Regions from separate parts of the Allobosea sp. TWI1241 genome, predicted to be linked through region 2. Evidence: predicted binding sites of a transcription regulator. Region 2 holds the regulator's gene; the other holds the start of a gene.

Region 1 (10,669 bases), on a different contig from region 2:
CGCGGCGGGCGCTATCTCAGCTCGACGTCGACCACGCCCGGGGCGGCGCGGACGGCGTTGGCGAGCTGCTGGTTGACCGGGTAGCGGCCCGGAAGCTCGATCTCGACCTCCTGGGCGCCGCCGTCGAGGATCATCACCAGCGAGACCCGGCCGTCCGAGCGGACGCCCTCGCGCGGCTTCATGCGCTCGGCGATCGAGGTCAGCGCCTTGTCGTCGTTGAGGAAGATGCAGAGGTCCTGCTTCTGGCGGCCGGCGAGATCGTCGAGCCGCTCGACCTCCTCGATGCGCGGGCGGACCTCCTCGCCGTCGAGCACGGCGGACAGGCGCAGCACCAGCGCGGCGCCCGGCTCGAGCAGGTCGCGATAGCGCTGCAACCCTTCGGAGAACAGGATCGCCTCGAACTGCCCGCTCGGATCGGAGAGCTGGACGATGCCCATCTTGTTGCCCGACTTGGTGCGGCGCTCGGACTTGTCGATCACCGAGGCCGCGACCTTGGCGATCGAGGTGCCGCTGCCGCGTACCGTGCGGGCGAAATCGGCGAAGCGCTGCACGCGCAGGCGCTTCAGCACATGCTCGTAATCGTCGAGCGGATGGCCGGAGAGGAAGAAGCCGACGGCGTCGTGCTCGCGCTGGAGCCGCTCGGCCGGCGCCCAGGGCTCGAAGGGCGGAATGCGGAAGGCCTCGCCGGCCCCGCCGCCGCCGAACAGCTCCGACTGGCCGCCCTCGGCGGCGTCGCGCGTGCGGTTGGACAGCGCGATCATCCCGTCCACCGCCGCCATGGCGCGCGCCCGCTCGCGCTCGAGCTCGTCGAGCGTGCCGGCGGCGATCAGCGCCTCGATGGTGCGGCGGTTGACCAGGCGGGTGTCGACGCGGCGGGCGAAATCGGCGAGGTCGCGGAAGGGGCCGTCCTTGGCGCGGGCTGCGACGATCGATTCCACCGCAGCGCGCCCCACGCCCTTGATCGCGCCGAGCGCATAGCGGATGGCGCCGTCCGCCACGTCGAAATCGACGCCGGAGCGGTTGATCGCGGGCGGCTCGACCTTGATGCCCAGCCGCTCGGCGTCACGGCGGAATTCCGAGAGCTTGTCGGTGTTGCCGATATCGAGCGTCATCGAGGCCGCGAGGAACTCGACCGGGTAATTGGCCTTCAGATAGGCGGTCTGGAAGGCGACGATGGCATAGGCCGCCGCATGGCTCTTGTTGAAGCCGTAATCGGCGAACTTGGCCAGCAGGTCGAAGATCTCGGAAGCGATCTCCTTCTTCAGCCCCGCCTCGACGGCGCCGCGCACGAAACGGTCGCGCTGGGCGTCCATCTCGGCCTTGATCTTCTTGCCCATGGCGCGGCGCAGCAGGTCCGCTTCGCCGAGCGAATAGCCCGACAGCGCCTGCGCGACCTGCATCACCTGCTCCTGGTAGACGATGATGCCATGCGTCTCGGAGAGGATCGGCGCCATCTTCGGATGGAGATAGGTCGGCTCCTCCAGCCCGAGCTTTCGCCGGCAATAGGTCGGGATATTGTCCATCGGGCCGGGGCGGTAGAGCGCCACCAGCGCGATCAGATCCTCGATCCGGTCGGCCTTCATCTCGACCAGCGCCTTGCGCATGCCGACCGATTCCACCTGGAAAACGCCGACCGTCTCGCCGCGCGCCAGCATCTCGTAGGTCTTGGGATCGTCGAAGGGCAGCTGCGCCAGATCGACGGCGATGCCGCGCTGGGCGATCAGCTTCACCGCGATGGTCAGCGTCGTCAGCGTCTTGAGGCCGAGGAAGTCGAACTTCACCAGCCCCGCCTGCTCGACCCATTTCATGTTGAACTGGGTGACGCGCATGCCGGTGCGCGGATCGACCGAGAGCGCGACGAGCTGCTCCAGCGGGCGGTCGCCGATGACGACGCCGGCGGCGTGGGTCGAGGCGTGGCGGTGCAGGCCCTCGAGCTTCTGGGCGATCTCGAGCAGGCGCGCCACCACCGGCTCCTCGGCGGCCGCCTCCTGCAGCTTCGGCTCGCCCTCGATCGCCTCGGCCAGGCTGATCGGCTTGGCCGGGTTCTGCGGCACCAGCTTGGTCAGCTTGTCGACCTGGCCGTAGGGCATCTCCAGCACGCGGCCGACGTCGCGCAGCACGCCGCGCGCCTGCAGCGTGCCGAAGGTGATGATCTGCGCGACGCGTTCCTCGCCGTAATGGCGCTTGACGTAGTCGATCACCTCTTCACGCCGGTACTGGCAGAAGTCGATGTCGAAGTCCGGCATCGAGACGCGGTCGGGGTTGAGGAAGCGCTCGAACAGCAGGGCGAAGCGCAGCGGGTCGACGTCGGTGATGGTCAGCGCATAGGCGACGAGCGAGCCGGCGCCCGAGCCGCGGCCCGGGCCGACGGGAATGTCGTGCGCCTTGGCCCATTTGATGAAGTCGGAGACGATCAGGAAGTAGCCCGGGAACTTCATCCGGGTGATGATGCCAAGCTCGAAATCGAGCCGCTTCTCGTAATCCTCGACCGTGTAGCCCTCGGCCGGGCCGTGCTTGGCAATGCGGGCTGCGAGGCCGGCCTTCGCCTGGACCTGCAGTTCCTCGGCCTCGTCGCGCCCCTCCTCGCCGAAGCGCGGCAGGATCGGCTTGCGCGTGCCGACGCGCCAGGCGCAGCGGCGCGCGATCTCGACCGTGGTCGCCAGCGCCTCCGGCAGATCGGCGAAGCGGCGACGCATCTCCTCGCGGCTGGCGAAATAATGCTGGGTGGTGACCCGCCTCCGGTCGCCGTCCGAGACGAGGCGGCCTTCCGCCACCGCCAGCAGCGCGTCATGCGCCTCGAAATCGGCTGGCTTGCCGAAGAAGGGCTCGTTGGTGGCGACGATGGGCAGGTCGGCGTCATAGGCCAGGCGCAGCAGCGCGCTCTCGACTGCAGCCTCGTCGTCGCGGCCATGGCGCTGCAGCTCGACATAGAGCCGGTCGCCGAAGATGGCGCGCAGCCGGGCGAGACGCTTCTCGGCCTGGGCCGGCTGGCCGGCGCGCAAGGCGAGATCGAGCGGGCCGCCGGGACCACCGGTCAGCGCGATCAGGTCGTCGGCATGGGCGGCCAGCATGTCGATGGCGGCGACCGGGGAGCCGCCCGCCGTCGCCAAGCAGGCATGGGTCACCAGCTTCATCAGGTTCCCGTAGCCGGCCTCGCTGGTGGCGAGCAGCACCAGATGCGGCGTGACGGGCTGCACGGGCCGGCGCCCGCCGGTCTCCTCGTCGGCGAAATCGACGGTGAGCTGCACGCCGGTGATCGGCTGGATGCCGGCGGAGGCGAATTTCTCGGAGAATTCCAGCGCGCCGAACAGGTTGTCGGTGTCGGTCAGCGCCATGGCCGGCTGGCCATCGCCGGCGGCGAGCTTGGCCAGCGTGCCGACCTGGATCGCGCCCTCGAGCAGAGAGTAGCTCGAATGGACGTGGAGATGGACGAAGCCGACCTCGTCCTGCACCAGGGAATCGTCTTTGCGCTCGCTCATCACACCCTCACCGGCGGGTTATCGCGCGGCGCCCCGGCCGGGTCGAGCCCGGATCGCGGCAGGGCTGTGGACATGGCGAGTTGGCCGGCGACCTGGCCGTCGGCCAGGCCGACGCCGCCGCGCCCTCCCCGGCTCAGACCGCCGGCGGCAGCGCGACGATGGCGGCCCAGACCCAGATCATGCCGACGAAGAGGGCGAGCGCCGCGAATTCGACGACACCGGTGACGAGCTTGCGGGCGATCTGCATTCCGGCCTCCTGCGTTTCCGATATGTTCAGATTAGTTCCTTATTTGTTCACGTCAATCCACAGCGAGCCGTGGACGGCCGTACCGTGCCGCGAACGTTAACGAAAGGTTGAGAGGGCGGGTGCTGCCGCGCGGCAGGATGCCGGGTTCTCGCCGTCCTGCCTCGGGCGATCGAGGCCTGCACGCCCCGATTGACGAGTCGCGCCAGGACCTTGGCGGCCGGCGCGCAAATATCGATTCAGGTGCTTGAGACGCCGGCGCAGCCAGCAGTCTGACCCTCCGGCCCGGAAGCGGCGCCCAAAAAGAAAAAGGCCCGCGCCGGGGCGCAGGCCGAAGTCTAGGGAGGAAACGCCCAAGGAGGGCGACGCGGCATCTCTGCCGCGGTGGTTATGATTTAGGGAGGCACCCGCCGCGCGACAAGGGCGGAAGGGCAGTATTACTGACCTAAAAAATGAGCAGGCCGCCTAAATAATAGCCAGACCCTTTCGATGCCCACCCTCAGCTCAGGCCGGGCCGGTCACCACCGGGCGGTCGCTGGCGCCCCATTCGGCCCAGGAGCCGTCATAGATGGCGCGGGCGGGCCGCCCGACGACCTCCAGGCCGAGCGAGAGGATCGCGGCGGACACGCCGGAGCCGCAGCTCGTCACCACCGGCCGGGAGAGATCGACCCCGGCCGTCTCGAAGGCCGCGGCGATCGCCTCGGGCGATTTGAGCCGGCCATCCGCGACGAGCGCCGAGGACGGGACGTTGCGCGCGCGCGGCATATGGCCGGCGCGCAGGCCCGGACGCGGCTCGGGCGCCTCGCCGCGGAAGCGCTCGGCCGGGCGGGCATCGACGATCTGAGCCGCGCCGCTGTCGAGCGCGGCGGCGACATCCGCCATGTCGGCGACGGCGGAATGGTCGAGGCGGGCAGTGAACTGCGTCGGCCGGCGCAGGCGCGGCTCGCCCTCGTCGACCGGGCGGCCCTCGGCCAGCCATTGCGGCATGCCGCCGTCGAGGATGACGACGTCGCGGGCGCCGAAGGTCCGGAAGGTCCAGCGCACGCGCGGCGCGGAGAACAGGCCGAGCCCGTCATAGACGACGATGCGCATGCCGTCGCCGATGCCGAGCGCGCCGACCGCCGCCGCGAAGGCCTCCGGCCCCGGCAGCATGTGCGGCAGGCTGGACTGGGTGTCCTTCACCGCGTCGAGATCGAAGCGCACGGCGCCGGGAATGCGGCGCGCGGCATATTCGGCCGCCGGATCGCGCCCCTGCGCGGGCAGATACCAGGAGCCGTCCACCACGACGATGTCGGGCGCGTCGAGGCGCTCGGCGAGCCATTCCGTGCTGACGAAGACATCCGTTCCGGCCATGACCGCCATTCCCTCGCTCGACCGCTCCGCGGAGCGCAGATCCCTCACAGGAGCGCGATGCGCACCCTGCGGTTCTGCTTACCCTTCTTCTCGATGGCCGTCACCGCGACGCTGCCGATCTCGGCGGTGTTGCGGACATGGGTCCCGCCGCAGGGCTGGAGGTCGATACCCTCGATCGCGACGAGGCGGATGCGGCCTGAACCGCGCGGCGGCTGCACCGACATGGTCTTGACCAGGCCGGGATTGGCGTCGAGCTCGGCATCGGTGATCCAGCTGTCGCTGACCGCGGCGCCGCGGGCGACCAGCTCGTTGAGACTGGCGGCGATCGCGTCCTTGTCGAGCCCGCCATCGGGAATGTCGAAGTCGAGCCGGCCATCACCATCGCCGATCGCCCCGCCGGTGACCGGATAGGGCAGCACGACGCTGAGCAGATGCAGCGCGGTGTGGATGCGCATGCGCGGCAGGCGGCGCTCCCAGTCGAGGCGGGCGGTCACCGCCTCCCCGACCGCCGGCACGGCCTGTCCCGCGGCGGGGATGTGGAGGATGCGGCTGCGGTCGGCCGGGTCGTAGACGGCGCTGGCGATCGCGATCGTGGTACCGTCGGCCCGAACCAGTTCGCCGACATCGCCGGGCTGGCCGCCGCCGGTGGCGTAGAACACCGTGCGGTCGAGGATGATGCCGCCGCGCTCGTCGATCCCGGTCACGGTGGCGGGCGTCTCGCGCAGATAGGCGTCGTCGCGGAACAGCAGCTCGGTGGTCATCGGCGTCTCCCTGTCGCGCCGCCGGGCGATGCGGCGGCGAAGGCAGCGGTTATCGCAGGGGAGTTCCGGGAGGAAAAGCCGCGTGGCGCGGGGCGCCCCCTCGCCGCGGTCAGGCCGCGCTGGAGACGATCACCCGGTTGCGGCCGCCGGCTTTGGCCCGGTAGACCGCCTCGTCAGCGCGCTTGAGCATCTCGGCGGCGGAGATGTCGCCGGCGCGGCGGCTCGCCACGCCGATCGAGACAGTGACGGGAATCGCGGCGGTGCGGGCGTGGATCGGGAAGGCCTCGCCCTCGACGCGCGCGCGGATGCGCTCGGCCACCGCGCGGGCGGCCTCGAGAGGGGTATCGGGCAGCACGACGACCACCTCCTCGCCGCCGAGGCGGGCGACGAGGTCGATGCCGCGCGTGCAGGCCCGGACGCGGTCGGCGAATTCGCGCAGCACCTCGTCGCCGACATCGTGGCCCCAGCCATCATTGACGGCCTTGAAGTGGTCGACGTCGAGGACCAGCACCGAGAGCGCCCGGGCGCGCAGGGCGGATTCGTCGAACATGCCGGAGAGGCGGCCGTCGAGATAGCGGCGGTTATGGAGGCCGGTGAGCTGGTCCATCACCGCCATTTCCATCGAGCTCTGCACGCTGTCGCGCAGCCGCTCGGCGAATCGCTTGCGGCGCACCAGGGTGCGGGCGCGCGCCAGCAGCTCGTTGCGGTCGATGGGGCGGACCAGGAAATCGTGCGCGCCGATCTCGAGCCCGCGCAGCACGCGACCCTGGTCGCCGGCCTCGCCCAGCATCAGCACCGAAAGATTGCGGGTGCGCTCCAGCGAGCGCAGCTGGCTGCACAGGCGCAACCCGTCATAATTGGCGAGATCGAGGCTGACGAGGACGATCTCGAAATCGCCCTCCGAGGCGCGTTCCAGCGCCTTGCCGGCGTCGCCCTCGACCTCGACCGAATGGAAGCTCGACAGCGCCTGTGCCAGGCGCTGGGCGATCAGCGGCCGGTCCTCGATCAGCAGGAGGCGGCCGTTGAGGCCGGTCTCGGCGGCGGCCGCCACCAGCGGGTCGGCGATGCCGAGCCGGCGCGAGGCGAGCGCGCGCTGGCGCAACTCGTCGGTGACGGATTTCAGCCGGATCAGGCTGCGGACGCGGGCGAACAGCGCCGCATCGTCGATCGGCTTGGTCAGGAAGTCGTCGGCGCCGGCATCCAGTCCTTTCAGCCGGTCGCTCGGCTGGTCGAGCGCGGTGACCATCACCACCGGGATATGGGCGGTCGACGGTGCGGTCTTCAGGCGACGGCAGACCTCGAAGCCGTTCATGCCCGGCATCATCACGTCGAGCAGCACGATGTCGGCCTCGCCGCGCTCGCAGATGGCCAGCGCCTCGATGCCGTTGGTGGCGGTCACGACGTCGAAGTACTCGGCGGAGAGCTTGGCCTCGAGCAGCTTCACATTGGTCGCGATGTCGTCGACAACCAGGATACGGGCTGACATCCTCTTCGCTTTCCGGCCCTCAGGCCGTTCCGAGATAGGCGCGTACGGTTTCCAGGAACTTCCCCACGGAAATCGGCTTGGAGATATAGGCCTCGCAGCCGCCGTCGCGGATGCGTTCCTCGTCGCCCTTCATGGCGAAGGCGGTCACCGCGATCACCGGGATCGACTTCAGGTCGTCGTCCTCCTTGATCCATTTGGTGACCTCCAGCCCCGAGACTTCCGGCAGCTGGATGTCCATCAGGATCAGGTCCGGGCGATGGGTGCGGGCGAGCTCGATCGCCTCGATACCGTCGGCGGTCTTGAGCGTCGCATAGCCATGGGCCTCCAACAGATCGTTGAACAGCTTCATGTTCAGCTCGTTGTCCTCGACGATCAGAACCGTCTTCGTCATCGAGACCCCGCTTGCGAGAGAGAATGATCGGCCGAACGCCCGGGGCTTTCAAAGCCGGCGACCTCGTTCGATGATGATGTATCACGCCAGCCGTTGACGAAACGCAAATCCGATCGCAGACACCCGGCGAGGTATCCGTCATGTCGCGCGCCATCACATCGCAGGAAGCCGAGGCGCTCGCCTTGCGCGCCCTCGCCTTCCTCGCTTCCGAGCCCGAACGCATCGAGCCCTTCCTGGCCGCGACCGGCATCGGGCCGGGCACGCTGCGCTCGGCAGCGCAGGAGCCCGGCTTCCTGCTCGCGGTCGTCGACCATCTCTGCGCCAGCGAATCGCTTCTGCTCGAATTCGCGGCCAATCTCGCGCTCGATCCAGAGGTGATCGCCCAGGCGCGCGAACTGCTCGCCGGCCCGCCGGACGCCTACGACCCGTGACCGCGCCCGGCAGCGATGCGGGCCGGATCCTGTGCCGCGACTGCCTCGCGGACCATGTCGTCACCGAGGCGGCAGCCCGGCCCCGGCGCTGCCCGGCCTGCGGTTCGCCGCGGCTGTTGAGCCATCCCGAGCGCGACAGCCTCCACCTCGCCCATGTCGACTGCGACGCCTTCTTCGCGACGATCGAGAAGCGCGACGATCCCTCGCTCGTCGACAAGCCGGTGATCATCGGCGGCGGCAAGCGCGGCGTGGTCTCGACCGCCTGCTACATCGCCCGCATGTCCGGCGTCCGCTCGGCCATGCCGATGTTCAAGGCGCTGAAGGCCTGCCCCGAGGCGGTGGTGATCAAGCCGGACATCGCGAAATACGCCAAGGTCGGCCGCGAGGTCCGCCGTCTGATGCAGGAGTTGACGCCGCTGGTCGAGCCGGTCTCGATCGACGAGGCCTTTCTCGACCTTGGCGGCACGCAGCGGCTGCACCATGCCAGCCCGGCGGCGACGCTGGCGCGCTTCGCCCGCCGCGTCGAGAGCGAGATCGGCATCACGATCTCGGTCGGCCTGTCCTATGCGAAGTTCCTGGCCAAGGTCGCCTCCGACCTCGACAAGCCGCGCGGCTTCTCGATCATCGGCCGCGCGGAAGCTGTCGGCTTCCTGTCGCCGCAGCCGGTCGGGATGATCCCCGGCGTCGGCCAGGCCGGCGTGGCGCGGCTCGCCCAGGCCGGGTTCGCCACCATCGGCGACCTCGCCCGCGCCGAGGTCGAGACGCTGTATCGCATCGCCGGGAAGGACGGCGCCCGCCTGCGCGACCTGGCGCGCGGCATCGATCCGCGCCGCGTCCAGCCCGACCACGACACCAAGTCGGTCTCCTCGGAGACGACCCTCGACGTCGACCTGTCGCGCTTCGAGGATCTCGAGCCGATCCTGTGGCGGCTCTGCGAGAAGACTTCCGTCCGGCTCAAGGGGCAGGCGCTCGCCGGGCGCACCGTGACGCTGAAGCTCAAGAGCAGCGACTTCCAGATCATCACCCGCGCCGCGCGCCTGCCGGAGCCGACCCAGCTCGCTGCAAGGCTGTTCGCCGCCGGCCGCGAGTTGCTGCGGCGCGAATGCGGCGGGCGCGCCTACCGGCTGATCGGCATCGGCGCGGCCGATCTCTCCGATCCGGAGAGCGCCGACCATGGCGACCTCGCCGACCGGGAGACGCCGCGGCTGAAGGCGATGGAAAGCGCACTCGACCGCGTCAGGGCGCGCTTCGGCGAGGCGGTGATCGGCAAGGGGCTGTCGCTGCGCGACAGCCGGCGCGCTACTTCGCGCAGTCCGAAGCCGGACGCAGATCCAGATTCGTGACGGTGCCGCGCAGGGCGAAGGAGCCGTAATCCAGCTTTACCGAGCCGCCGATGCCGTTCTCGTAGAGGTCGAAGGAGACGGTGTAGGCGGGCGTGCTCTCCTCCGAGCCGACCTTGAAATAGGACATGGTCACCGGCCAGCGCTTGACGTCCTTGAGCTCGGGCCGGCGCAGCGCCGGCTCGGCGGGCTCGCCGGTGACCGGGCGGCCGATCACGGAGAGCGTCTCGTAGACGTCCTTGCCGGTGTTGGCGCCATCATAGAGCCGGGCGTTCAGCGTGGTCTTGCCGGCACGGGCGGCCGCGATCAGCGCCTTCATCTGCTCACTGGGGAACATGGTCGGCACGGTCTCGCGATGCGTCTCCGCCTCCGGTGCGCGCAGCGTCACCTCATAGCCCTCGGCGGCCTTCTTGGCGGTGCCGTCGACGGTTTCGGCCGGTGCGCCGGCGGTGCTGCTCTCCGTCTTGAAGCGGTAGGTCTTCGCCGTGCCGTCCTCGAAGCTCGTCGTGCGCGCATCGATGACGCGCGGCCCGATCTCGGAGCCGAGCTCCGTCACCTGCCGGAAGGAGAGAGCGTAGCCGTCGCAGGCATCGCCGGAGAAATCGATGACGATGCGGCCGCGGGCGCTGGAGATGTCGCGCGAGGGCGCGCCCTGGTCGAGCGAGAGATCGTAGACGATGCGGTGCGAGGCCAGCACGACCGGGGCGGCCTTGTCCTGCGCCACAACCGGAGCTGCCAGAGCCAGAACCAGCCCCGCGCTTCCACAGATCAGCCACGCCTTCATGCCGTCATTCGCCTTCATGTTCGGCCCCGCCGGACCGGCGGAGCATGCGATTCTAGGTGCACCGGCGCAATGGCGCAAAGATGGCGCGGCGCGGCCTTAGCCATCGCCGCGGCGCCGCTTGCCGCGCAGCCGAGCTTCGTCCATGACATGGAGGCACAGCACCTGCAGACCAGCTCCGGACCCGCGCAAGACGCGCCGCTCATGAGGCCCTCGCGATGAACGCCATCGAAACCAGGCTGGCCAGCCTCGGCATCACCCTGCCCGCCCCCGCCGCCCCTGTCGCCAACTACGTGCCCTATGTCATTACCGGCAACCTGCTGGTGATCTCGGGGCAGCTCTGCTTCGGCCCCGACGGCAAGCTGGCCGACCGGCACAAGGGCAAGCTCGGCGCCGAGATCTT
Region 2 (10,669 bases):
AATGATCACGGGTGCCGTCACCGTCCCCGTCGCGCTGCAGGAGATCGGCCACCGCCTGCGCCATGAGCGCCGCGCCGTCGACTACGCAGTCATCCCCGCCTCCGCCGCCGGCGAGATCGCCGCCCCGGGCGAGGACGTGCTCAAGCGCTTCTTCGAGGAGCGCAAGGTCGCGTTCCGTGCGCCGGAATACCGCACCGGCAACGTGCTCGCCCTGACCGCGGCGGGTATCGCCGACCCGGCCAAGGTCAGCGAGGCGGACGCCCGCGCCCGCTATGAGGAGATCAAGACGCAGCGCTTCGGCTCGCCCGAGCGCCGCACCCTGCAGCAGATTTCCTTCCCCACGATGGAGGAAGCCCGGGCCGCCAAGGCGCGCATCGACGCCGGCGAGACCTTCGAGGCCGTCGCGCAGAGCCGCAATGTCGGCGACGCCGAGCTGACGCTGGGCACCTTCGCCCGCGAGGGCCTGTTCGATGCAGCCGTGCGCGACGCCGCCTTCGCCCTGAACCAGGGCGTGGTCAGCGAGCCGGTGCAAGGCAATTTCGGCGTCGTGCTGCTGCGCGTGCCGACGATCGAGCCTGCCCGTGTCAAGCCGTTCGAGGAGGTCGCCGACGAGGTCCGCCGCGAGGTCGCCACCAGCCGCGCCGCCGCGCAGATCACCGAGCTGCACGACAAGATCGAGGACCAGCGCGCCTCGGCACGCCCGCTGCCGGAGATCGCCAAGGAGTTCGGCCTCGCCATCCGCGCCATCGGCGCGGTCGATGCCGGCATGGGCAAGCCGGACGGCAGCCGCGAGCAGCCCCTGCCCGGCGGCAACGCCACCCAGACCGCGCTCTTCGCCGCCGATATCGGCATCGACAGCGAGGCCATCCGCCTGCCCAACAATGGCGGCTATGTCTGGTACGAGGTCACCAAGATCGATCCGCCGCGCGAGCGCAGCTTCGACGAGGTCAAGGCCGAGGTCGAGGCGCAGTGGCGGGCGGACGAGATCGCCCAGCGACTGTCCACCAAGGCGCGCGAGCTGGTCACCCGCCTCGACGGCGGCGAGGCCTTCGCGGCGGTCGCCGCCTCCGCCGGCCTCACCGCCCAGAAGGCCGAGAATCTGGGCCGCCAGGAGCAGCAGGCCGCCCTGCCCGCCAATGTCGTGAACCTCGTCTTCGGCACGCCGGTCGGCAAGAGCGCCTCGGCCGCCACCGAGCAGGGCCGCATCCTCTTCCGTGTCGAGAGCGCGACGGTGCCGCCCTATGTGCGCACCACCGAGGAGGCGGAGAGCGTCGTGAACCTGCTGCGCACGGGCCTCAGCGAGGACCTGCTGCAGCAATACGTCGCCAAGCTGCAGAACGAGCTCGGCGTCAGCATCAACGAAGCCGCCTTCCGCAACGCGACCGGCGCCACCCAGAACTGAGGCGCGACAGATGATGCCGGCCAGCGATTTCGAGGGGTTCGCCGCCGCCTATGACGCCGGCACGCCGCAACTGCTGACGCAGACCATGGTCGGCGACTGTGAGACTCCGGTCGCCGCCTTCCTCAAGCTGCGCGAGGCCCGCAAGGGCCCCGCCTTCCTGTTCGAATCGGTCGAGGGCGGCGCGGTGCGCGGCCGCTACTCGATGATCGGGCTCGACCCGGACCTGATCTGGCGCTGCCATCGCGGCACCGCCTCGCTCTGCCGTCCCGGCCTCGGCGATGCGTTCCTCGACGATCCGCGCCCGGCCTTCGAGAGCCTGCGCGCCCTGCTGGCCGAAAGCGCGATTCCCGACCGCGACGGGCTGCCGCCGATGGCGGCCGGCGTGTTCGGCTATCTCGGCTACGACATGGTGCGCCTGATGGAGCGCCTGCCCGCGCCGAAGGAGACCGGTCCCGGCGTGCCCGACGCCATCCTGATGCGGCCGACCCTGATCGTCGTGTTCGATTCCGTGCGCGACGAGATCACCGTGGTGACGCCCGTGCGCCACCAGCCGGGCCTCGCCGCCAGCATCGCCTACGAGCACGCCCGGGAGCGGCTGGATGCGGTCGTCGCCGCGCTGGAGGGGCCGCTGCCCTCCGAGGGGGCGATCGACATCGCCGCCATCCCTCATCCCGCGCCGGTCTCGAACACCAGCGAGGCGGAGTTCCACGCCATGGTGGCCAAGGCGCAGGACTATGTCCGCGCCGGCGACATCTTCCAGGTCGTGCTCTCGCAGCGCTTCGAGGCGCCGTTCGAACTGCCGCCCTTCGCGCTCTACCGGGCGCTGCGCCGGGTCAATCCGGCGCCCTTCCTGGCCTATCTCGACTTCGAACGCTTCCAGATCGTCTGCTCCAGCCCGGAAATCCTGGTCCGGCTGCGCGATGGCGAGGTCACCATCCGCCCGATCGCCGGCACCCGCCGCCGCGGCGAGACCCCGGCCGCCGACGAGGCGCTGGCCGAGGAACTGCTCGCCGATCCCAAGGAGCGCGCCGAGCACCTGATGCTGCTCGATCTCGGCCGCAACGATGTTGGCCGCGTCGCCGAGATCGGCTCGGTGCGCGTCACCGATTCCTTCTTCATCGAGCGCTACAGCCAGGTGATGCACATCGTCTCCAACGTCACCGGCCGGCTGGCCGCGGGCGAGGACGGGCTCTCGGCGCTGAGCGCGGGCTTCCCGGCCGGCACGGTCTCGGGCGCGCCCAAGGTCCGCGCCATGGAGATTATCGACGAGCTGGAGACGGACGGGCGCGGCGCCTATGGCGGCTGCATCGGCTATTTCGGCGCAAATGGCGAGATGGACACCTGCATCGTGCTGCGCACCGCCGTGGTGCAGGACGGCCGCATGCAGGTCCAGGCGGGCGCCGGCATCGTCTACGATTCCGACCCGGCCTCCGAGCAGCAGGAATGCGTGAACAAGGCCAAGGCCCTGTTCAAGGCGGCCGAGGAAGCGGTGCGCTTCGCCGCCCGTGCCGGCCGCGGGCAGTAGGCCCGCCCCGGGAAACTTGACCCGCGCGCCGGTTGGGGGGCATGTGCTCACCCCAAACAATGGGTGGGGACGGCCCCGAAGCGATGCGCATCCTGCTGATCGACAATTACGACAGCTTCACCTGGAACCTGGTCCACCTGATCGGCGGGCTGGGCGTCTCGGTCGAGGTGCGCCGTAACGACACGCTTTCGGTCGACGAGGCGCTGTCCGGCGGCCATGACGCCATCGTGCTGTCGCCCGGGCCCTGCACGCCGAACGAGGCCGGCATCTGCCTCAACCTCGTGCGCGAGGGCGCCGCCCGCAAGCCGATCTTCGGCGTCTGCCTCGGCCTGCAGACCATCGGCCAGGCCTTCGGCGGCGAGGTCGTGCGCGCCCCCTTGCCGATGCACGGCAAGGTCTCGTCGATCACGCATCGGGCCCGCGGACTCTTCCACGGCATCAACGGCCCCTTCGAGGCGACGCGCTATCATTCGCTGGTGGTGCGGCGCGAGAGCTGCCCGGCCGAGCTGACGGTCGAGGCGGAATCCGGCGACGGGCTGATCATGGCGCTGTCGCATCGCGATTTGCCGGTGCACGGCGTGCAGTTCCACCCCGAGAGCATCGCGTCCGAGCACGGCGCGACGATCCTGCGCAACTTCCTCGATCTCGCCGAGCGATGGTCGCGCACGCACGCCGACGCAGCCCTTTCCGCGACAGCCTGATCGATCGAGTCATCATGGACGATTTCAAGCCCTTCATCGCCAAGGTCGCGACCGGCGCCTCGCTCTCGCGCGAGGAGGCCCGCGACGCCTTCGAGGCCATGCTCTCCGGCGGCGTCACCAATGCGCAGGCCGGGGCCTTCCTGATGGCGCTGCGCGTGCGCGGCGAAACCGAGGAGGAGATCGCCGGCGCCGTCAGCGCCATGCGCTCGCGCATGGTCACCGTGCAGGCCCCGGCGGACGCCGTCGACATCGTCGGCACCGGCGGCGATTCCTCCGGCTCCTATAACGTCTCGACGCTGGCCTCGATCATCGTCGCGGCCTGCGGCGTGCCGGTCGCCAAGCACGGCAACCGCGCCGCATCCTCGCGCTCCGGCGCCGCCGACGTGCTGACCGCGCTCGGCGTCAAGGTCGGGCTCGACCCGGCCGGCATCGCGCGCTGCATCGGCGAAGCCGGCGTCGGCTTCATGTTCGCGCCGAGCCACCACGCTTCGATGCGCCATGTCGCGCCGGTGCGCACCGAGCTCGGCACCCGCACCATCTTCAACCTGCTCGGCCCGCTCTCGAACCCGGCCGGCGTGCGCCGCCAGCTCGTCGGCGCCTTCTCCGAGACCTGGCTCGAGCCGATGGTGAAGGTCCTGGCCGCGCTCGGCTCGCAGAGCGTCTGGGCCGTCACCGGCTCCGACGGGCTCGACGAGATCACCACCACCGGCCCGACCCGCGTCGTCGCGCTCAAGGACGGCCGGATCGAGCAGTTCACCATCGCGCCCGAGGATGTCGGCATTGCCCGCGCCCGGCCGGAGGACCTGCGCGGCGGCGAGCCCGAGCATAATGCCGAGGCGCTGCGCGCGGTGCTCGACGGCGCCCGCAGCGCCTATCGCGACATCGCCGCCTTCAATGCCGCCGCAGCCCTGGTCGTGGCGGGCAAGGCCGCAACGCTGCAGGACGGCCTGGCCCAGGCCTATGCCGCGATCGACGGCGGCAAGGCCAAGGCAGCGCTGGCGACCCTCGTCGCCGCCTCGAACGCGTGAGGCCGCGATGTCGGACATCCTGAAGCGGATCGAGACCTACAAGCGCGCGGAGATCGCAGCCGCGCGGGAAGCCGTGCCGCAGGTCGAGATCGAGCGGCGCGCCGCCGCCATGCCGCCGCCGCGCGACTTTCTCGGCGCGCTGGAAGCCAAGCATCGCGACGGCGCTCCGGCGCTGATCGCCGAGATCAAGAAGGCGAGCCCGTCAAAGGGCCTGATCCGCCCCGATTTCGACCCGCCGGCGCTGGCCCGCGCCTATGCCGAGGGCGGCGCCGCCTGCCTCTCGGTGCTGACCGACACGCCCTCCTTCGAGGGCCGGCCGGAATTCCTCGACCAGGCGCGCCAGGCCTCCGGCCTGCCCGGCCTGCGCAAGGACTTCATGTTCGAGCCCTATCAGGTCTTCGAGGCCCGCAGCTGGGGCGCGGACTGCATCCTGCTGATCATGGCGAGCCTCGACGATGCCGCCGCGCGCGAGCTTGCTGCGACGGCGAAGGCGCTCGGCATGGCGGTGCTGGCCGAGGTCCATGACGAGGCGGAACTCGACCGGGCGCTGGCGCTCGACACACCGCTGGTCGGCATCAACAACCGCGACCTGCGCAGTTTCGAGGTCAGCCTGACGGTGACCGAACGGCTCGCCCCGCGCGTGCCGAAGGACCGTGTCCTCGTCGGCGAGAGCGGCATCTTCACGCATGCGGACATCGTCCGCCTGCAAGCCTGTGGCGTGAACACCTTCCTCGTCGGCGAGAGCCTGATGCGGCAGCACGACGTCGCCGCCGCGACCCGCGCGCTTCTGACCGGCGCCGCCGAGGCCGCGGCGTGAGCGGCCTCACCCATCTCGACCACAAGGGCGAGGCCCATATGGTCGACGTCGGCGACAAGGCCGAGACGCAGCGCGTCGCGGTCGCCGAAGGCCGCGTCGTCATGCAGGCCGCGACCCTCGCCATCGTCCGCGACGGCGAGGCCAAGAAGGGCGACGTGCTCGGCACCGCCCGCCTCGCCGGCATCATGGCCGCCAAGCGCGCCCATGAGCTGATCCCGCTCTGCCACCCGCTGCTGCTCAGCAAGATCGCGGTCGAGCTGGAGATCGACGAGGCGCTGCCCGGCGTCACCGTGCGCGCCGAGGTCCGGCTGACCGGCAAGACCGGCGTCGAGATGGAGGCGCTCACCGCCGTCAGCGTCGCCTGCCTCACCGTCTACGACATGGTGAAGGCGGTCGATCGCGCCATGCAGATCGAGGGCGTGCGCCTCGTCCACAAATCCGGCGGCAAGTCCGGCGCCTACGACCTCGCCGATCCGGGCCCCGCGGCATGAGCCTGACCCCGGTCGATGCCGCGCTGGCCGCGCTGCTGAAGAGCGTTCCGGGACCGACGGGCACGGAGCGGCTGCCGCTCGCCGACTGCATCGGCCGCGTGCTTGCCGAGGATCTCGCGGCGCTGCGCACCCAGCCGCCTTTCGCGAATTCGGCCATGGATGGCTACGCCGCCCGCGCCGCCGACCTCCAGCCCGGCAGGACGCTCGCGGTCATCGGCGAATCGGCCGCGGGCAAGCGCTTTTCCGGCGCGGTCGGCCCCGGGGAGGCTGTGCGCATCTTCACCGGCGCCCCCCTGCCCGAGGGCGCCGACGCCGTGCTGATGCAGGAGGATGCCGAGGGCGTCGGCAGCCCCAGCATCCGCGTGCTGGCGCAGGTCGCGCCCGGAAGGTTCGTGCGCGCCGCCGGGCTCGACTTCAGCCAGGGCGACAGGCTGCTCGCCGCCGGACGCAGGCTCGACCCGGCGACGCTCGCGCTCGCCGCCGCCATGGGACACGCCTCGCTGCCGGTGCGGCGCCGGCCGCTGGTCGCCATCCTCGCCACCGGCGACGAACTCGTCAGCCCGGGCGAAGAGACCGGGCCCGACCAGATCGTCGCCTCGAACGGTTTCGCGCTGGCCGCCCTGGTCGCGCAGGCCGGCGGCACGCCGCTCGATCTCGGCATCGCCCGCGACGACCATGCCGACCTCGCCGCGCGGATCGGCGCGGCGCGCCGGGCCGGTGCCGACGTACTGGTCACGCTCGGCGGCGCCTCGGTCGGTGAGCACGACCTGGTGCGCGCGGCCCTCGCCGCCCAGGGCATGACGCCGGGCTTCTGGCGCATCGCCATGCGCCCCGGCAAGCCGATGATGACCGGCGTGATCGAGCGCATGGTCGTGCTCGGCCTGCCGGGCAACCCGGTCTCCTCGATCGTCTGCGGCCATCTCTTCGCCGTGCCGCTGGTCGAGGCGCTGCTCGGCCTCGCCGACCCGGCGCGGGACCGCAGCGAGCGCGCCAGCATCGCCGTCGACCTGCCGGCGAACGACGAGCGCCAGGACTATCTGCGCGCGACGCTCGAGCAGGGCGCGGACGGGCCGGTCGCCACGCCCTTCCCGCGCCAGGATTCCTCCATGCTCGCCACCATGGCGCGGGCCGATGCGCTGGTCGTGCGCCCGGTGAACGCGCCGGCGGCGAAGGCCGGCGATCCCTGTCGGATCCTGCGGCTGCGCTGAGGCCGGCGCGCGCCGGCCGGCCCTCGCCCGGCGACCTTGCGGAACACAAAGAGAACAGCTATCCTGTTCAGGCTTTGTTTCGAATCCAGCCTGAAAGGCGCGCACCTCCGTCATGCTGACACGCAAACAGTCGGAACTGCTCCGTTTCATCCATGAGCGCCTGCGCGAATCCGGCGTGCCGCCCTCCTTCGACGAGATGAAGGACGCGCTCGACCTGCGATCCAAATCCGGCATCCACCGCCTGATCATGGCGCTGGAGGAGCGCGGCTTCATCCGGCGCCTGCCCAACCGGGCCCGCGCGCTGGAGGTGATCAAGATGCCGGACAATATGGGCGGCGCCGCGCCGGGCCAGCAGCGCCCGCGCTTCAGCCCCTCTGTGGTACAGGGCGGCCTCGGCCAGACGCCGCCGCCCGCCCCTGCGGCCCCTGTCGCGCCGGCGCGGCCGCGTGCCGCCGAGGAGGATGGCCGCGGCACGGTCTCGATCCCGGTGATGGGCCGCATCGCCGCCGGCGTGCCGATCTCGGCGATCCAGAGCCGCAGCCACGCCGTCTCCCTGCCCGCCGACATGCTGGGCACCGGCGAGCATTTCGCGCTCGAGGTCCGCGGCGATTCGATGGTCGAGGCCGGCATCCTCGACGGCGACACGGTGGTGATCCGCAAGCAGGACACCGCCAATACGGGCGACATCATCGTCGCGCTGATCGACGACGAGGAAGCGACGCTGAAGCGGCTGCGCAAGCGCGGCTCCTCCATCGCGCTCGAAGCGGCGAATCCGGCCTATGAGACCCGCGTGCTCGGTCCCGATCGCGTTCGTATCCAGGGCCGGCTGGTCAATCTGATGCGGCGCTACTGAAGCCGCTCGGCCTCGTCCGGGACGGATGGGGCCGTGGCCGCCGCAGGCGGCGTGGCCGTGACGCGGGACTGTGGCGGCCGCCCGGCGGTCGAGGCCGCGGGGGACGGCTCCGGCTGCGGGCGGGTCCAGGGCCGCCGACGGGTGGCGTCCTCGGCGGTGAAGGCGGTCCAGCCGCCGCCGGCGGTGCGATAGCTGACGGCGCCGTCGCGGCGCAGCACCGCCCGGTCGATCAGCCGGGCCGCGCAGGCGCCGTTGGCATAGAGCGGCGTCACCACCAGATCGGCACGCCCACAATCCTCGGCCAGCGCGATGCGGTCGCGCGCATAGGCGACGCTGCGGCCGTCCGCGAGCCGGATGACGCAGCCGCGCGTGTCGCAGGCCGCGCCGCTGCGCAGGCCGGGATCGTCGGGCGCCCGCGAATCCCCGTCCGCCAGCAGCCATTGCGCCAGCACGAAGCGGCTCGGCCGCCCGGCCAGCACCAGCCGCCCATCCGCACCGCGCACCAGCATGCCGGAACCGTCGCGCTCGATCAGGATGTCGGGGCGGGCCGGCGCCGCGGCGACGGCGAGGCCGGCGAGCAGCGGCAGCGCCGCGAGATAGCGGATCGCCGTGGTCCAGAGTGTCAGCCAGAGCAGCGCCAGCGAAAACGCCACTAGCGCCGCGGGCCCGAAGGCCGGCAGCACCACCGTCGAGCGCTCCATTCCCGCGACCCAGTGCGCGAGTTTCAGTACGAGCTCCGAGGCCCAGCCCATCGCCGCCCAGGCCGGCCAGTCGAGCCCGAACGGATAGGCCAGCACGCCGAACACCGCCGCCGGCATCACCACCAGCGAGACGAAGGGCAGGGCCAGCGCATTGCCGAGCAGGCCGAACGGATTGAAGACCTGGAAATGATAGACGCCATAAGGCGCCGTCGCCGCGGTCGCCACCATGGTGGTGGTGACGATGCCGACCGCCGAGAGCCAGAGCGGCCGCAGCGGCCAGGGCCAGTTCGCCGCCTTGGCATCGGGCGCGCGGGCCTGCCAGCGCTCGGCAAAGGCGATCAGGGCCGCGACCGCCCCGAACGACATCTGGAAGCTCGGGCCGAGCAGCGCCTCCGGCTCACGCAGCAGCACGATGATCGCGGCGAGCGCGAGATTGCGCATGCTCAGCGCCGGGCGGTCGACGAGGATCGCGCCCAGCATCACCAGCGTCATGATCAGCGAGCGCACGGTCGCGACCTCGGCACCGGAGAAAACGCAATAGGCAACAGCGCCGCTCATCGCGGCCAGCGCCGCGATCTTCTTGACCGGCCAGGCCAGCGCCAGCGTCTGCGAGGCGCAGAGCAGAGCCCGCACCAGCCAGAAGATCGTCCCGGCGGCGAGCACCATATGCAGGCCGGAGATCGAGACGATGTGGTAGATCCCCGCTGCCCGCAGGTCGATATTGGTGCTCTCGCTGATCAGCCCGCGCTTGCCGGTGACCAGCGCCGCGCCCATCGCGCCCGCCTGCCCGCCCCCGATCGCGGCGATGCGCGCGGTCAGCACGTTGCGGGCATCGTCGATCAGCACCTGCCGGCGCAAGGCGGACGGCATGGGCTGCTCCGCCGGCGAGAGCACGACCTTGCCGACGATGTTGCCGACCGCGCCGATGCCGCGAAAGAAGGCGTCGCGCGCGAAATCGTAGCCGCCGGGACGCGCCGGGCCGGGCGGCGGCAGCAGCCGGGCCGTCGCCAGCAGGTGGTCGCCCGGCCGCAGCCCGGTGACATTGGCCGAGACGCGCACCCGCCGCGGCCGCGCCGGCTCCGCCACGCCTGCGAGGCTCGTGACCAGCAGCACCAGCCTGACGCCCTTCTCCCGCTGCTCCAGGCTCTCGACGAAGCCGCTCACCCGCCCGACATGCGGACGGGCCAGGATGGGTGCGGCGACCTCGGCGCTGCGCCAGACCCCTGCCGCGAAGCCGACGAAGGCGGCAGCGAGCGCGACGCAGGTCGCCATCGCCCCGCGCCGCGTCCGGCTGAAGGCGAGCGCCGCGGCGCCGAACAGCCCTGCCCCGAAGAGCGGCGCTGCCAGGCCCGGCTCGCCATCGGCGAGGAAATACAGCAGGACGCCGATCCCGAGCGGCACCGGCAGCCAGTTGAACAGCCGCCGCCGCTCGATCTCCAGCGCCAGCGCGCCGCGCAGGCCGTTCCAGAAGGTATGGAGCAGGATCGCGGGCGACCAGTCGGGACGCGTTCGCCCCGCCCCGCCCGCCAGGACGAGGCCGGCAGCCCGCGCCACCCCACGGCGCTCGGGCGGGATGGACGCCATTGCCCCCCTCGCGGCCTCCCCTCGCCGCGCCGGCGCAGGAAGGCGCTTAACGGCGGCGGCCCGGGCATGTTACAGCGGCCGCGCCGGATGTCAGCCCGGCCGGGCGCATCGCGCCCTTCGCCGTCTCCCCTTGTTTCGCCGTTTCCCGGAGCCTTCCTTCATGAGCGATGAGGTCGTCACGCGCTTTGCGCCGTCGCCCACCGGATTCCTCCATATCGGCGGGGCCCGCACCGCACTGTTCAACTGGCTCTACGCGCGCCGTCACGGCGGCCGCATGCTGCTGCGCATCGAGGACACCGACCGCGAGCGCTCGACGGACGCCGCGATCGCCGCGATCCTCGACGGGCTGTCCTGGCTCG

The links. The regulator LexA, encoded in region 2, represses DNA repair genes until DNA is damaged. The targets are predictions, from matches to a motif close to TGTTCNNNNTGTGTTCNG.
Region 1: the regulator LexA is predicted to act here: its motif matches at 3,760-3,777, upstream of dnaE (DNA polymerase III subunit alpha).

The regions. Positions count from the first base shown of each region.
Region 1 is NZ_JBDJKW010000013.1:105,285-115,953, reverse strand. It holds gene dnaE (DNA polymerase III subunit alpha) at 12-3,479, opposite strand; gene sseA (3-mercaptopyruvate sulfurtransferase) at 4,228-5,076, opposite strand; gene ABE438_RS16365 (alanyl-tRNA editing protein) at 5,121-5,837, opposite strand; gene ABE438_RS16360 (PleD family two-component system response regulator) at 5,947-7,323, opposite strand; gene ABE438_RS16355 (response regulator) at 7,343-7,714, opposite strand; gene ABE438_RS16350 (DUF3572 domain-containing protein) at 7,855-8,145, shown strand; gene ABE438_RS16345 (DNA polymerase IV) at 8,142-9,488, shown strand; gene ABE438_RS16340 (cell envelope integrity EipB family protein) at 9,445-10,287, opposite strand; gene ABE438_RS16335 (RidA family protein) at 10,485-10,669, shown strand, end outside.
Region 2 is NZ_JBDJKW010000002.1:77,622-88,290, reverse strand. It holds gene ABE438_RS03425 (peptidylprolyl isomerase) at 1-1,402, shown strand, start outside; gene trpE (anthranilate synthase component I) at 1,413-2,927, shown strand; gene ABE438_RS03415 (anthranilate synthase component II) at 3,011-3,628, shown strand; gene trpD (anthranilate phosphoribosyltransferase) at 3,643-4,656, shown strand; gene trpC (indole-3-glycerol phosphate synthase TrpC) at 4,664-5,473, shown strand; gene moaC (cyclic pyranopterin monophosphate synthase MoaC) at 5,470-5,964, shown strand; gene ABE438_RS03395 (molybdopterin molybdotransferase MoeA) at 5,961-7,172, shown strand; gene lexA (transcriptional repressor LexA) at 7,285-8,025, shown strand; gene ABE438_RS03385 (ComEC/Rec2 family competence protein) at 8,019-10,310, opposite strand; gene gltX (glutamate--tRNA ligase) at 10,471-10,669, shown strand, end outside.